Regions from separate parts of the Achromobacter sp. SX5 genome, predicted to be linked through region 1. Evidence: riboswitches for the same ligand, from Rfam matches in the RefSeq annotation. Region 1 holds a riboswitch; the other holds the start of a gene.
What was found. Region 1 has a riboswitch for glycine ahead of gcvT (glycine cleavage system aminomethyltransferase GcvT). Riboswitches for the same ligand answer to the same signal wherever they lie in the genome.
Positions count from the first base shown of each region.

Region 2: another riboswitch for glycine. It lies ahead of AC1M14_RS09445 (D-amino acid dehydrogenase); the one in region 1 lies ahead of gcvT (glycine cleavage system aminomethyltransferase GcvT).

Region 1 is NZ_CM160041.1:832,325-836,732, reverse strand. Features, by position in the region: gene gcvP (aminomethyl-transferring glycine dehydrogenase) at 1-814, opposite strand, end outside; gene gcvH (glycine cleavage system protein GcvH) at 894-1,271, opposite strand; gene gcvT (glycine cleavage system aminomethyltransferase GcvT) at 1,355-2,455, opposite strand; glycine riboswitch at 2,543-2,666, opposite strand; glycine riboswitch at 2,701-2,796, opposite strand; gene AC1M14_RS03855 (ZIP family metal transporter) at 2,856-3,749, opposite strand; gene AC1M14_RS03850 (superoxide dismutase) at 3,780-4,394, opposite strand.
Region 2 is NZ_CM160041.1:2,002,346-2,006,753, reverse strand. Features, by position in the region: gene AC1M14_RS09460 (MetQ/NlpA family ABC transporter substrate-binding protein) at 1-162, opposite strand, end outside; gene AC1M14_RS09455 (CopD family protein) at 580-1,005, opposite strand; gene AC1M14_RS09450 (DUF2242 domain-containing protein) at 1,095-1,868, opposite strand; glycine riboswitch at 2,072-2,164, shown strand; glycine riboswitch at 2,166-2,257, shown strand; gene AC1M14_RS09445 (D-amino acid dehydrogenase) at 2,304-3,530, shown strand; gene AC1M14_RS09440 (metal-dependent hydrolase family protein) at 3,543-4,408, opposite strand, start outside.

The sequences.
Region 1 (4,408 bases):
CGAACGGCACGCCGAAGCGCTGGGCCGAACCGATGGCGATGTCCGCGCCCCACTCGCCCGGCGCGGCCAGCAGGGCCAGCGCCAGCAGGTCGGTGGCCACGGCCACGATCGCGCCCTGCGCGTGCGCGGCCTCGGCCAGCTTGCGGTAGTCGGCCACCGAGCCGGTGCTGTGCGGGTACTGCAGCAGCACGCCGAAGCACTCGGGCAGGCCTTCGGCCTCGTCGCCCACGGCCAGTTCGATGTCCAGGCCCTCGGCGCGCGTGCGCACGACTTCGAGGGTCTGGGGGTGCACATGGCGCGAGACGAAGAATACCTGGCTCTTGGACTTGGCGCTGCGGCGCGCCAGCGTCATGGCTTCGGCCGCGGCCGTGCCTTCGTCCAGCAACGAGGCGTTGGAGATGTCCAGCCCGGTCAGGTCGGCGACCATGGTCTGGTAGTTCAGCAGGGCTTCAAGGCGGCCCTGCGAGATTTCGGGCTGGTACGGCGTGTAGGCCGTGTACCAGGCGGGATTTTCGAGGATGTTGCGCAGCACCACGTTGGGCGTGTGGGTGCCGTAGTACCCCTGGCCGATGTAGCTGCGGTAGACCTGGTTGCGGCCGGCGATCTGCTTGAGCTCGGCCAGCACGTCGGTTTCGCTGCGCGACTGCGGCAGCGCCAGCGGGGCCTGGCTGCGGATCTTGGGCGGCACGACTTCGTCGATCAGGGCGTCCAGGCTGGGGCTGCCGATGACGGCGAGCATGGCGGCCTGGTCGGCGTCGGAAGGGCCGATGTGGCGGGGAATGAAGTCGGTATGGGTGTCTAGGGCGCGCGACATGGGGGGAGATCTCGGGATGGCGGGGACGGACGCGATGGCGGCTTGCGCGGGCGGACGGACCGCCCGCGCAAGAACCGGCTTAGCCGTTGGCGACGGCTTCGTAGCCGGCGGCGTCCAGCAGCTTGTCGGCGTCGGCGGCGTTGACCGGCTTGATCTTGAAGATCCAGGCGGTGAAGGCGGATTCGTTGATCAGGTTGGGGTTGTTTTCGAGTTCTTCGTTGAACGCGACGATTTCGCCGGCCACGGGCGCGTAGATGTCGGAGGCGGCCTTGACCGACTCGACCACGCCGGCGGTCTCGCCGGCCTTCAGCTGGGCGCCGACCTTCACGTCGCCGACGAAAACCAGGTCGCCCAGCTGGTCCTGGGCGGTATCGGTGATGCCGACGACGAACACGTCGCCCTCGGCTTTGACCCATTCATGGGACTCGGTGTACTTGCGATCGGTGGGCAGACTCATGGGAGCTCCTGGGAATACGGGTAGATGAATGGTGTTGCGCGCCTCGCGCGGGCGGCCATGGCGTCCCGCGCGAAGCTTCGAGTTTACGAGTGTTCGACGGCCTTGCCGTTACGCACGAAGGGCAATTTGCAGGCCAGGGCGGGCACCCATTTGCCGCGGATGTCGACCTCGACCGTGTCGCCGGGCTTGACGCTCTGCGGCAGGCGGGCGAAACCGATGGACACGCCCAGCGTGGGCGACATGGTGCCGCTGGTCAGCTCGCCCATGCCGTCCTTGGTGCGCACGGCCATGTGCGCGCGCATGACGCCGCGTTCCTGCAGCTTCAGGCCGAGGAAGGCGGCCGGGGTGGCGAACTGTTCCAGCGCCTCGCGGCCGATGAAGCGGCGCTCGGCGTCCTTCAGCGACACCGTCCAGGTCAGGCCGGCCTGGTTCGGCTGGATCAGTTCGTCCATGTCCTGGCCGTAGAGGTTCATGCCGGCTTCCAGGCGCAGCGTATCGCGCGCGCCCAGGCCGCAGGGACGCACGCCCTGGGCGGCCAGGTCGCGCCACAACTGCACCACTTCGGTGGCGGGCAGCACGATTTCGAAGCCGTCCTCGCCGGTGTAGCCGGTGCGGGCCACCAGCGTGTCATCGCCGACCACGGCGGCCACGAACGGGGTCAGCGGCTCGGTGGCGGCCTGCCAGGCCGGGCGCGCGGCCCACACCTTGGCGCGGGCGTTGGGGCCCTGCACGGCCACCATGGCGAGGTCGCGGCGGGCCGTGATGGCCACGTCGAAACCGCCGGCCTGCTTGACGCGCTGCATCCAGGCGATGTCCTTGTCGGCGGTGCCGGCGTTGACCACCACACGCCATTCGTCGGCGGCGAAGAAATAGATGATGAGATCGTCGATCACGCCGCCCTGCGGGTTCAGCATGCAGCTGTACAGCGCCTTGCCGGGCACGGTCAGCTTGGCCACGTCGTTGGCGACCAGGCGCTGCAGGAAGGCGAATGCGTCCGGGCCGGCAATGTCCACGTTCAGCATGTGCGAGACGTCGAACATGCCCGCGTCCTGGCGCACGGCGTGGTGCTCTTCCAGTTGCGAGCCGTAGGCCAGCGGCATGTCCCAGCCGCCGAAATCGACCATTCGGGCGCCGGCGGCGACGTGTTCTTCGGCTAGCGGGGTGCGTTTGAGGGTTGCGGACATGCGCGGAAACTCCGGGGCGGCTTGGTTGCCAGGGTTACGGAATGCCGGTGGTGCCAGGCGGGCTGCGCCCTGCACTACGGCTGAATCTTCCGCCCCTCTGTCCTTTTGCCTGAGAGTTGCCCCGCTAGGCGGGTTTGCACCTTCGGCGCCTGGGCTGCTCGACATGTCCCTTGTTTCAGGGGCGGCGCCAGGTCTCTCCAGAGTACTGTTTTGCCGTGTCCACGCGGTGATAAACCGGGACGGGGCAAGCATGGGCGGTATGGGTTACCTGAGCGATTCCGGGCGAATTGCGCCTTCGGCGGCGGCCGGATGGACAGGCCGCTCTCTCCCGCAACATGCGTGACAGCGGCGAAAGCATACAACGAAAGCCATCGGCAGGGAATGGGAACCGCGGCCCGTGCTAGCCCAACGCGGTATCCAGCAGCATCATCAGCACGAAGCCCAGCATCAGCCCGCAGGTGGCGTAGACCTCGTGCCCCTTGCGGTGCGACTCGGGGATGATCTCGTGGCTGATGACGAACAGCATGGCGCCGGCGGCGAAGCCCAGGCCCCAGGGCAGCATCGGCGCCGACCAGCCGACCACGGCCGCGCCCAGCACCGCGCCCAGGGGCTCGACCATGCCCGACAGCATGCCCAGCGCCGCCGCGAAGGCCCGCGGATAGCCCGCGGCCAGCAGCGCCACGGCCACCACCAGCCCCTCGGGGATGTCCTGGATCGCGATGCCGGTGGCCAGCGCGGTGCCGCGCAAGGGATCGTTGCCGGCGTAGCCCACGCCGATGGCCAGGCCCTCGGGCAGGTTGTGCAGCGTGATGGCGAACACGAACAGCCAGGTGCGGCGCAGCCGGTGCGCCTCGATGCCTTCGCGTCCCTTGATGAAATGCTCGTGCGGCAGCGTGCGGTCCATGAGCAGCAGCACCGCGGCCCCCAGCAGCACGGCGCCCGCCACCGTAAGCCCTGCCCCCCAGGGGCCGTAGCCCAGCCCGCGCGCCGCGGCGATGCCGGGCGCCACCAGTGAGAAGGCGCTGGCCGCCAGCATCACGCCGGCGCCGAAGCCGAACATGCTGTCCTGCAGTTTCTGCGGAATGCTGCGGGCGAACAGGATGGGCACGGTGCCCAGCGCCGTCGCGGCGGCCGCCACCAGCCCGCCCAGCAAGGCGTCGGCCACGTGCGGCGCGCGCACGTCCAGGTACGCCCACAACTGGTGCAGGGCCAGGCAGGAAACCAGCACGGCCAGCGTCCAGACGCTGATGCTGGTGGCGGCGGGCCGCACACGATGGCGGCTGAAGGTATTCATACGGCGCTGCCCTCCTTCAGAGAGTCGCGTTCAGCGCTGCGCCGCGGCGTAGCGGCGCGCCACTTCAGGCCAGTTGACGACATTGTAGAAGGCCGCGATGTATTCCGGCCTGCGGTTCTGGTACTTCAGGTAATAGGCATGCTCCCAGACGTCCAGCCCCAGGATGGGCGTATTGCCGTGCATCAGCGGGCTGTCCTGGTTGGCGCTGCTCTCGACCGTCAGCCGGCCCTCGGGCGTGACCGAGAGCCAGGCCCAGCCGCTACCGAAACGGGTCAGCGCGGCCTTGGTGAACGCCTCGCGGAACGCGTCCATGCCGCCCAGCTCGGACGCGATGGCGGCGGCCAGCGCGCCGTCGGGCGCGCCGCCGCCGGCCGGCGACATCACGGCCCAGAACAGGCTGTGGTTGGCGTGGCCGCCGCCGTGGTTGCGCACCGCGCCGCGCACGGCCTCGGGCAGCTGCTCCAGGCGCGCCACCAGCGCTTCGACCGGCTCGTCGGCGGCGATGCCGGCCCCTTCCAGCGCGGCGTTCAGGCTGTTGACGTAGGTCTGGTGATGCTTGCTGTAGTGGATCTCCATCGTCATCGCGTCGATGTGCGGCTCCAGCGCGTCGTAGGCGTACGGCAAGGGGGGCAGTGTGTAGGCCATGTGTATCTCCGTGG
Region 2 (4,408 bases), 1.2 Mb from region 1:
CTTCCTGGCGACCTGGGCCACCACTTCCCAGATCTGTTCGTCGACGCCGCCGCGCACGCCGACCTTCAGGGGTTTGGCGTCGGCCGAAAAGGCCGGGCCGTGGAACATCGCCGCCGAGGCCAGCACCACGCCAAGCAGCTTCTTGAAAATACGGGGAGTCATTTTGGAATCGCCTCTCAGGCTAGGGCCTGTTCACACTAAAAGGAGCCACGCATGAGTACCCAAATGAGCGCCTATCAAGGCGCGAAGCGCAGTCGTGGCAGGTCCCCGGCGAGCATTCGCAACGCGGAGAGGCGCTCATTTGGGTACTCACCCTTCGGGCAGGCCGGTAATCGGGCGCCAGGCGTCGTTGCACTCACCTTGCGTGGCACAGCCACGCGGCGGCGAGCGCGCCTAGCCTGGCGCCCGATTACCGGCCTGTGCGTGGCTCCTTTTAGTGTGAACAGGCCCTAAACGGTTATAAGAGAAACGATTCTAGGGACGGGCACGCCCGGCGCGAACGAAGACTTCGTTCGGTGCTTATGGCCGGGGCGTTTGGTTATGGCCGCGCGGCATATGCGCGCGGCGCGCCGAAAACGTTCAGAACGGCTTGACGACCACCAGCGCGACGATCGCGGAAGCCGCGACCACGGTGAACGGCGCGTACCAATCGATCAGCGGCGGACGCTGCGCGCCGCCGCCGGCCATGCGGCGCAAGGCCTTGCTCTGGACGCCCAGCAGCGCCGACAGCGCCAGCGCGATGGCGATCTTCACCCAGATCCAGTTCATGATGAACCAGCCGAAGGTCACGGCCAGGTGCAGGCCGACCAGCCAGGCCAGCACCATGGCCGGCGTGGTCACGTACAGGGTCCAGCGGCGCAGCGCGCCGAGCATCCTGCTTTCTTTCGGGGCTTCGCCGCCTTCCTGGGGCTGCGAGGACAGCAGGAACAGCGACACGAACAGCGAGCCGCCCAGCCAGGCGACCACGGCCGCCACGTGGAGCATTTTCAGGAATTGGTATGTCATGGCCGGCATTATCGCCGCAGGCGCGCGCCGCGGCGAACCGGCTTGCAACGGCAATTTGCGCTACGGCAAAGCGGCGGCCCGGCGCGGCCTTACTTGGCGGCGTCGGCGCCTGCCGGCGGCGGGCTGCCCGCCGGCGCCGCCTTGCTGTCCGAAGGCGCGGCCGCCTTGCTGTCCGCGGGCGCGGCCTTGCCATTGGCGGCCGGCGTATCACTGGCGGCCGCCGGGTTCAAGGTGTCGGCCGGCGCGTCCGGCGACACCGCGGGCTCGGCCGGCGCGGGCTTGGGCGGCGTCTTGCCGCGTCCGGCCGGCGCCGGCTGCGGCGCCGAAGCGGCCTGCGCGTCCGGCAGGAAGCGCTGCAACAGCTGGAAAAATCCGTCGTAGAACTGGGGCCGCGCCACCGTCTGGCTGGCGGTCTTGACCAGCGAATCGTCGCTGGCGCCGAACGGCATGGACACCTGGCCCAGCACGCTCACGCCCACGCTGGCCGAATTGGCGGTGCGCTTGATCGAATAGCGGTCCTGCATCGCGGTGGCGAACACCGTCGAGCGCTCGTTCGACGCGCCATCGGCGGCGCATTCGATATTGAAGCTGATCTGCGTATGCTGGCCGTCCTCGGCCTGGAAATTCTTGTGCCCGGTCACGCGCGCCGACTCGAAGCGGTCGATCAGATAGCCCTGGCTCAGCAAGGCCCGCCGGCCCGCGTCGCAGGCGGCCACGCTGCTGGCGGCGACGCCGCGCGAGTAGGTGTCGTTCTGGGTGAAGTCCTCCTTCTCGTACGCGGGCTTGGGGGAGGAGCATCCGGCCACGGCGCCCGTCAGGGCGGCGAGCAGGATCAGGGACGGACGGCGGGTGATACGAGGCATGTATGGGTCCGCGAGCCGGCGGCTTGCGGCAATGTGATGCGTGAACGTCGGTTATAGCGCATCCCCCCGCCTCAAGCCTTTACCAGGAATGAACAGTTCAACAGAGAGGTAACAGGCGATATAACAGGGACAAAACGAACGGCTACTGGGACTAACCCCTGGTCCCACGCCGCCGGATTTTGGCTATTCTGCCCGCGTCGATCCAAAACCCCGCAGAAGAGACCTGCCCGCCGCGGCAGGCGCCGACGGAGCAACCGCCCCGGAAACTCTCAGGCAACCAGGACTGCGCGGTCTAGACAATCTGGAGAGCGGCGCCGCGCGCGCCCACCGAAGGGGAACCCGCCGCCCTCCGCGCGGCGCGTGAAACTCTCAGGTACCAAGACAGATGGGGTGCTGCGGCCGGGTGGCCGCGGCCACCCTACCCTTGGAGCGACCATGCCCCGCATCGCCATCATCGGCGCCGGCATCACCGGCGTCACGTCCGCCCATGCCCTGAACAAGCTGGGATTCGACGTCACCGTCTACGACCGCCAGCGCTACCCCGCCATGGAGACTTCCTACGCCAACGGCGGCCAGCTGTCGGCCAGCAACGCCGAGGTCTGGAACAGCGTGTCCACCATCATGAAAGGCCTGCGCTGGCTGGGCCGCCACGACGCCCCGCTGCTGCTCAATCCGCGTCCGGGCTGGCACAAGTATTCCTGGCTGGCCCAGTTCATCGGGCAGATCCGCAACTATCGCCAGAACACCATCGAGACCACCCGCCTGGCCATCGAGGCGCGCCAGCACCTTTACGCCATGGCCGAAGAAGAAGGCATCGATTTCGACCTGGAGCGCCGCGGCATCCTGCACATCTACCACGACGCGGCCAGCTTCGACACCGCGCGCCGCGCCAACGCGCTGCTGCGGCAAGGCGGGCTGGAGCGCTACGAGGTAACCGCGGAAGAAGCGCGCCGCATCGAGCCGGCCCTGCAGACCGCCTGCCACGCCGGCTTCTACACGCCGTCGGACGCCACCGGCGACATCCACAAGTTCACCAGCGGCCTGGCCCGCGCCTGCCAGCGCCGCGGCGTGCGGTTCGTGCAGGACGCCGACATCACCGCCATCGCGCACGAGGGCGGCGCCTACCGTCTGGACCTGGCGGCAGGCGCGCTGCCGGCCCGCCAGGAATCGGCCGACGCCGTGGTGATCTGCGCCGGCGCGGCCAGCCGCCAGTTCGCGCGGCAGCTCGGAGACTCGCTCAACATCTACCCGGTCAAGGGCTATTCGATCAGCGTGCACCTGGACGACGAGGCCAGCCGCGCCGCCGCGCCCTGCGTGAGCCTGCTGGACGAGGCCGCCAAGATCGTCACCAGCCGCCTGGGCGACCGCTTCCGCGTGGCCGGCACGGCGGAATTCAACGGGTTCAACCTGGACATCCGGGCCGAACGCGTGCAGCCGCTGGTGGACTGGACCCGCCGCCACTTCCCCGGCGTGCGCACCGCGCGCGTGGTGCCGTGGTGCGGGCTGCGCCCGATGACGCCGAACATGATGCCCAGGGTCGGCCCCGGCAAGCGGCCGGGGGTGTTCTACAACACCGGCCACGGCCACCTGGGATGGACGCTGTCGGCCGCGACCGCCCAGATGCTGGCGGCCAGCGTCCAGGCGGGCATGGGCCGGGCCTGAGCCCTGCGGCGCTCAATGCGCCGCGACCGCTTCCCTGCTGTCCTGCTCGACGGCGCGCGGCGGCGCGCCTTCCGCGCCCGGCGGGCAGGCGTTCTTGCAGATCCGCCCGTCCTTCATCACCAGGCTGATGCGGTCCGGGTCGATCAGCAGCGACAGGTCCTCCAGCGGATTGCCGTCGACCATGACCACGTCCGCCAGATAGCCGGGACGCAGCATGCCCAGCTCGTGCGGCCGCTGCATGATCTCCCCGCCCAGCCGGGTGGCCGACACCAGCGCCTCGGTGGGCGTCATGCCGACATAATCCACGAAATACTGGAGATCGGAGGCGTTGGTTCCGTGCGGCATCCAGGCGAAGCCGTAGTCTCCGCCAGGCAGGATGCGTATGCCGCGCCGGTGCATCTTGCGCAGCGATTCGGCGGCGATCTCCAGTTCGCGCTTGTAGCCCATCTGCTCGGCGGCGGCGGGCGTGATGCCGTAGTCGGAAGCATGGAAGGCGGTGCGAACCAGCCAGCCGATGCCCGGCGCCACGAAGTGCCTGTCCTTGTTGGCTTCCAGCATGTCGAGCGCCTCGTCGTCGGCGAAGCTGGCGTGATAGATCATCTCGATGCCGTGCCGCACGCATTGCTTGACCGATTCGCTCGAACGCGCGTGCGCCGCCACGCGCTTGCCGAAACGCTTGGCCTCGGCCGCCAGCATGGCGATCTCCTCTTCCGAGAATGGCGACATTTCGGCCGGCAGCCCGGCGATGTACTCGCCCGACAGATTGATCTTCAGGTGGTCGACGCCGTACTTGATGAAGGTGCGCGCCGACCGCCGGATCTCTTCGGGGCCGCTGCAGACGCTGCCGAAGCTGAGTTCATCGAACGGCATGTGCGGCA